3 regions of the Aliiglaciecola litoralis genome follow, and region 3 is predicted to be linked to each of the others. Evidence: predicted binding sites of a transcription regulator. Region 3 holds the regulator's gene; each other region holds the start of a gene.
What was found. The regulator LexA, encoded in region 3, represses DNA repair genes until DNA is damaged. The targets are predictions, from matches to a motif close to TACTGTATNNNNATACAGTA.

Region 1 (2,283 bases), 440 kb from region 3:
AGAGCACTTGGGGATGACACAGAACGTCACTGTCATCCCGGTGGTGCTCTCCCTAACCGTCATCCCGGTGGGGCTCTTGAGGCCGGGATCTTCTCAACACCTGTTTGTAATTAACTACGAAGGACTGTTACGGAGATCCCCAACAAGAGCACTTGGGGATGACACAGAACGTCACTGTCATCCCGGTGGGGCTCTCTCTATCTGTCATCCCGGTGGGGCTCTCTCTATCTGTCATCCCGGTGGGGCTCTTGAGGCCGGGATCTTCTCAACACCTGTTTGTAATTAACTACGAAGGACTGTTACGGAGATCCCCAACAAGAGCACTTGGGGATGACACAGAACGTCACTGTCATCCCGGTGGGGCTCTCTCTATCTGTCATCCCGGTGGGGCTCTCTCTATCTGTCATCCCGGTGGGGCTCTTGAGGCCGGGATCTTCTCAACACCTGTTTGTAATTAACTACGAAGGACTGTTACTGAGATCCCCAACAAGAGCACTTGGGGATGACACAGAACGTCACTGTCATCCCGGTGGTGCTCTTAAGGCCGGGATCTTCTCAACACCTGTTTGTAATTAACTACGAAGGACTGTTACGGAGATCCCCAACAAGAGCACTTGGGGATGACACAGAACGTCACTGTCATCCCGGCGGGGCTCTTGAGGCCGGGATCTTCTCAACACCTGTGTGTAATTAACTACGAAGGACTGTTACGGAGATCCCCAACAAGAGCACTTGGGGATGACACAGAACGTCACTGTCATCCCGGTGGAGCTCTCACTATCTGTCATCCCGGCAGTGCTCTTAAAGCCGGGATCTCTTCAACTCTCGCTGGTAGTTAACTAATGCAATTATCAGGTAACTGTATATAATAACAGTTATTTGATTTGATCGGTTTTGGCTTTGCGCAAAATAATTCACATAGATATGGACTGCTTTTATGCCGCCGTGGAGATGCGTGACAAGCCCGAATTGCGTCACCTGCCCATTGCCATTGGTGGTAGTTCAGATCGGCGCGGAGTCATAGCCACGTGCAATTATCCCGCTCGAAAATTCGGTGTGCGTTCTGCAATGGCAACGGCGCATGCAGTAAAACTCTGTCCAAACCTAGTGTTAGTGCCAGGACGCATGGAGTTGTACGTGGAAATATCCAAGCAAATCCGCCAGATATTTCAGCGTTACACCGATAAAATTGAACCCCTTTCGCTAGATGAAGCCTACCTCGATGTATCCGACTGCACCCTTTTTTGCGGCAGCGCCACCTTAATCGCCGAAGATATACGCAAAGCAATTTTCGCTGAAACAGGTTTAACGGCCTCTGCTGGAGTCGCGCCTTGCAAGTTTGTAGCAAAGATCGCTAGCGATGAAAACAAGCCCGATGGCATTTGTGTGATCACGCCAGATAAATTAGATGACTTTGTCAAAGCTTTGCCCTTGGGTAAAATTCCAGGCGTGGGTAAAGTGACAGTGCAAAAACTACATAATCTAGGTTTATATACTTGTAATGATGTGCGCGCCTACTCATTAGAAAAACTGGTCAAAGGCTTTGGGAAGTTTGGACCAGTGATATGGAATCGTAGCCATGCAATTGATGACCGTGATCTCAGTTTATCCAGAGAGCGCAAATCAGTCGGAGTTGAGCGTACGTTATCTGAAGATTTGCTGACCAAAGAGCAGTGCTTAGAAGTAGTAGAAAAACTCTATCCTAAATTAGAAGAGCGACTCATATCGGCTCGCGCTAATACCAAAATTCAAAGCCAAGGCGTAAAGCTAAAATTCAGCGACTTCCAACAAACGACAGTCGAGCATCGCTGCGCGGAATTGAATAAAGACTACTTTATCGAGCTCATCGATGAAGCTTATAGTCGTAAAGCGGATAGGGGGATTAGATTGGTAGGGCTGCACGTAGGCCTTCCCTCAAAAGCCAAATTTCTACAGTTAAACTTGCCATTTGAGTCGTAGCATTTGACAGCAATTACAACTTGATGTTTTTGGCTAATGGAATGACTTTATTATTGCAATTTGAACTTGATCCTTTGGTAGTGTAATAGTCAGAAATTTCCGCCTTATTCCATCGGCACTCTTTATCTACTTAACATGAACTCAACGCAGATAAGCGTAAAATGGGTGTTATTGAGGGACGCTTATTATCCAGAGTTCAGGTTACTTAGGACTAAGCGTAAAATCGTAAGAATCTCTTAGTGGGTTTAAACACTTACTGTAGGTTCTAAAATCAGTATCACTCCAGTTTCTTTTATGGAGAAGGTATTTGACATCGTTGATGTT
Region 2 (2,283 bases), on a different contig from region 3:
ATGCTCTTTCAAATATTTAACAACGTTCGCTTTACCTTGTCCGATGCGCTCGCCATTGTAGCTATACCAAGCGCCGGCTTTTTCAACGAACTTTTGTTTAACACCCAAGTCGATAAGCTCTGCTTCTTTACATATACCTTCGCCGTACATGATTTGGAATTCAGCTTGCTTAAACGGCGGTGCAACTTTGTTCTTCACGACTTTAACGCGGGTTTCATTACCTACCACTTCATCTCCGTCTTTGATTGCACCAATACGACGAATATCTAAACGTACCGAGGCGTAGAATTTAAGTGCATTACCACCAGTAGTGGTTTCAGGTGAGCCAAACATTACACCAATTTTCATGCGAATTTGGTTGATGAAAATCACCAACGTATTAGAACGTTTGATATTACCTGTTAATTTACGCAATGCCTGAGACATTAATCGGGCTTGCAAGCCAACATGAGAGTCACCCATGTCACCTTCAATTTCGGCTTTTGGAGTCAATGCTGCAACAGAATCCACCACCACGACATCCACTGCACCTGAGCGCACTAACATGTCACAAATCTCTAGTGCTTGCTCACCGGTATCAGGTTGTGACACTAACAAGTCATCAATATTTACACCCAGCTTGCCGGCATAAACAGGATCCAAAGCATGCTCTGCGTCAACGAATGCACAGGTCTTACCCATTTTTTGCGCTTCAGCAATCGCTTGTAAGGTTAAGGTTGTTTTACCGGATGACTCTGGGCCATAAATCTCGACGACACGACCACAAGGCAAACCGCCTATGCCTAAGGCAATATCAATAGTCAACGACCCCGTTGAAATCGATTCAACATCAAGCGCTTTATTGTCACCTAAGCGCATAATGGCTCCCTTGCCAAATTGCTTTTCTATTTGACCAAGAGCAGCTGAAAGCGCACGTGATTTGTTGTCATCCATTGGATTATCCTTTGTGTAAAACCTGTAAACACTAAATGTGTTGTTAAAACATCTATTTTTTAATGTTCTTTAACCAGGTAAATTGCTAATTCAGATTATGCTGTGAGTATACTGTATGATTATACAGTTACAAGTCTAGTTTTGGTTTTTTTGTTAAATTTTTTGGTTCTGCGCTATTGCGTATCGCTCAGGTATCTTCCTGAATTAGACTTTTTCACATTATTCACAGTAACTTATGTCATTTACCAGTGGTATTTTAGAAAAAGCATGGTTTCATGCATACTAAAAACATTTATTGCTGTCCTTGGTGTGAGAAAAGAGCTTAACCCATCTTGCTCTCTAAGCGTTTCAAGTTACACTTTAAAACTAACTGCTTGTTTTTGATCCTTTGCGTTAATCACGCTATTTTAGAAACATCAGAGTTAAACAAAAACGCTAAAAGAATACGTGCTTTGATTAAACAATTCGGTTCAGATTCCTGCAAGTTCAGGACAATGTTCACGTAAATTTGTTAATCGTAAACAATAACCTTGCGCTCTTTCAAAAGAAGCGCGATAGCTGGGTATTTCATAATCGTAGAATTAACTAAATTTTGCTTATCAATCAAAATGCGCAGAGTAAACAGGCTCGTCGTTTTACTTGTAATGTGCATGTTTTTTACCTTTAGCTGGGCAGATTCAGAAATACAAGAGCATACTTTGTTATACGATATTGGATTAGAAGGAGGTTGGATCCCCTATCAGCGAGGAAAGTCTATTGGTACCGAAGGCGTTTTCAAGCAGGTAATGCGGGCAATTCAAAACAATACTAACTTAGTGTTTGAAACCGTTCAATTCCCCGCTAAGCGGGCGGAGAAAGCGCTGTTAGACGGCATGGTAGATTTTGATTTCAATGTGGTCGAATGGATGCCAAGTGGGGATTACGGCAAAGAGAAGTATCAGTTAAGCGACCCACTATTTTCGGTCACAGAATATGTCATCACCCTTGATCAACCACCTTATTTAATTAATCAGCCTGAGGATTACTATGGTAAACCTGTTGGTACTGTTGCCGGATATTTTTATTTTGATAGTGATAAATTTACCCGAGTTGATTTTTTGTCAGAAAGTTTGCTGATGCAGGGACTGAGCAAAGAGCGCTTTGATGCCATCATTATGGAAAAAGAAAGTGCTAAATACTGGGCGTCAGTTTTTGACATGAAAATACGCATGGCAGTAGTACATACTGAGGGGTCTATTCGAGTACGTTTACGTAAACAAAAAGCAGCACTGCTACCGGAGCTCAATCGCGGCATTCAGACTATTATTCAAAATGGGCAGCTTGAAGCCATTTTGCAAAAACATAACATCA
Region 3 (2,283 bases):
AATGCGCTGGACCATATCTTTTTCACTCAACACCTCCTGTTGAAATAAGTCTTTGCCAAGGGAGTAACGAACAGTGATTAACCGCAAAAAAACTCAGTAGTGGTAAATGACTTGATTTATTTTTGTTATGACGTTGTAAAAAGCGGTATAAGAATCACCCAACTTGGCGTTTGAGTCTAGTGTTTTTTGTTATTCTTTTGAACAAGCGCTTGATTTTTATCCAAAATCAGCTTGTGTGCATTTTTTATGAGCAAAACCTATTTCTACAGTACGCCAAGCTTTTGGGATCAGATGAGTGCAGATCGACGATCTTGCTGTTACTTTAATCAGTTAAAGTGAAAAACAAAGCAGATGAAAATGGACTTCATAAAACCGGCTCGACTCATGAAGTGCAGATCGACTTTAGTCATGTTTAAAAGGCTTGCCGGATAGATAAAATTGGCTCACTACGAGGACATCCTTGTCCTCTAACGCTGTTTTGAGGTGGGCAGTTCGCTAACTCTTTTTACATCCAATCGGCGTTACGAATAACACCGACGGCAATCCCTTCGATATTGAAGGGTTGACTGGCTAAATCGACTTTAATCGGACTGAAGTCTTCGTTCTCAGCATGTAACAACACTTCGCGGCCGCGTTTTTCAAGGCGTTTTACGGTAACGTCTTCATCCACACGGGCGACCACTACCTGACCATTGTGCACATCGGTGGTGCGATGAACAGCCAACAGATCACCGTCTAAAATGCCAATGTCTTTCATACTCATACCGCTGACCCGCAGTAAAAAGTCAGCGCTGGGTTTGAATAAATCCGGATCTACTTTGTAATGACATTCTACATGCTCTTCTGCCAAGATAGGTTCACCCGCGGCCACACGACCGATAAGTGGCAATCCGAGCTCTTCGATTTGATCATCTAGAGGAACATTCAATTTAATCCCACGAGAAGTGCCAGGTAAGATATCTATCACGCCTTTTCGCGCCAACGCTTTTAAATGCTCTTCAGCGGCATTAGCAGATTTAAACCCTAAGGTTCGAGCTATTTCAGCGCGCGTGGGAGGCATGCCTGTTTCAGACATAGTGGTTTTAATGATCTGTAAAATTTCTTCTTGTCTTGGAGTTAGTGGACGCATGACCAGCCTGTTTTTCTATACAGTTTAACTGTCAGTATATACAGTTAATGTTAGAAAACAAACATTGTTATGATCAATTCAAAAGGTTTTCCGCTGATTCTTCGTGGCAAACTCAAAATTTAGCTTTTCAACCGAGCATAAAAAGGCATAATTCACGGCTTCGTGCTATGCTCCCGTTGATTTTGAAACCTCAAGGTGTGATATATGGTCTGGCTGCATAAATTGCTGCTTTCCTTGTTTACGTTACCGGTTAAATGGCTGGTGAAAGTAAATAATATTCCTACAGATATCGAAAAAGAGTTAGGAATAGACAAAAACAAACCGATTATTTACGTGTTGCGGACTCACTCCATTACCGACCAATTGGTATTGAAGATGTCCACGCAAAAAGTTGATCTTCCCAGCCCTAACAAGACGATTCGCATCGGCAAGGAAGAACACAGCGCCTGCGTATTTTTAGAACAACCGCAGTCTTTGGTTGGACGCACCATCAAAGGTACCAAAATAGCGGCTGATTTCACTCACCTATTTAAATTGCATCGCGAAGACGAAAGCCTCGACTTGCAAATCGTGCCCGTCACTATTTTTTGGGGTAGAGCACCAGGAAGGAAATCGACCGGGTTAGCCGATTTACTGGCCGACAAAGCATCGCCCAGCTGGTTACGTAAATTCTTTATCGTGCTGTTTCTAGGTCGCGACAATTTCGTTTCATACAGTAAAGCCGTTTCGTCGCGCGCTATGACTAGGTTACCAGGCACTGAAGCGGAAATTGCCCACAAACTGATAAGGTTAGCCGGTACTCACTTTCATCGTAAGCGCCAAGCATTCAATGGTCCAACCTTGTTAGAGAAGCAAGAGCTATATAACTCCATTCTGGGCTCTTCGTCGGTTAAGAATGCCATGGCCGAAGAAGGCAGACTCAAAAAGCTGCCGCCCGAAAAAACCAAAGCCTTGGCCAAATCCTATATTAATGAAATTGCCGCCGATTATCGTGAAAGCCTGATCCGCTTCGGCGACCGCGTACTGACGCGTATCTGGAACAAAATATACGATGGCATCGATGTTGGTCATGCCGATAAAGTGAGAGCCTTGGCGCAAAAAGGCCACGAAATTATTTATGTGCCTTGTCATCGCAGTCACATGGATTATTTATT

Region 1: the regulator LexA is predicted to act here: its motif matches at 858-877, upstream of dinB (DNA polymerase IV).
Region 2: the regulator LexA is predicted to act here: its motif matches at 1,043-1,062, upstream of recA (recombinase RecA).

Annotation. Positions count from the first base shown of each region.
Region 1 is NZ_BAAAFD010000002.1:175,198-177,480, reverse strand. Features, by position in the region: gene dinB (DNA polymerase IV) at 901-1,959, shown strand; gene ABD036_RS04420 (substrate-binding domain-containing protein) at 2,161-2,283, opposite strand, start outside.
Region 2 is NZ_BAAAFD010000003.1:226,142-228,424, reverse strand. Features, by position in the region: gene recA (recombinase RecA) at 1-933, opposite strand, end outside; gene ABD036_RS07995 (substrate-binding periplasmic protein) at 1,584-2,283, shown strand, end outside.
Region 3 is NZ_BAAAFD010000002.1:616,745-619,027, forward strand. Features, by position in the region: gene coxB (cytochrome c oxidase subunit II) at 1-26, opposite strand, end outside; gene lexA (transcriptional repressor LexA) at 506-1,129, opposite strand; gene plsB (glycerol-3-phosphate 1-O-acyltransferase PlsB) at 1,334-2,283, shown strand, end outside.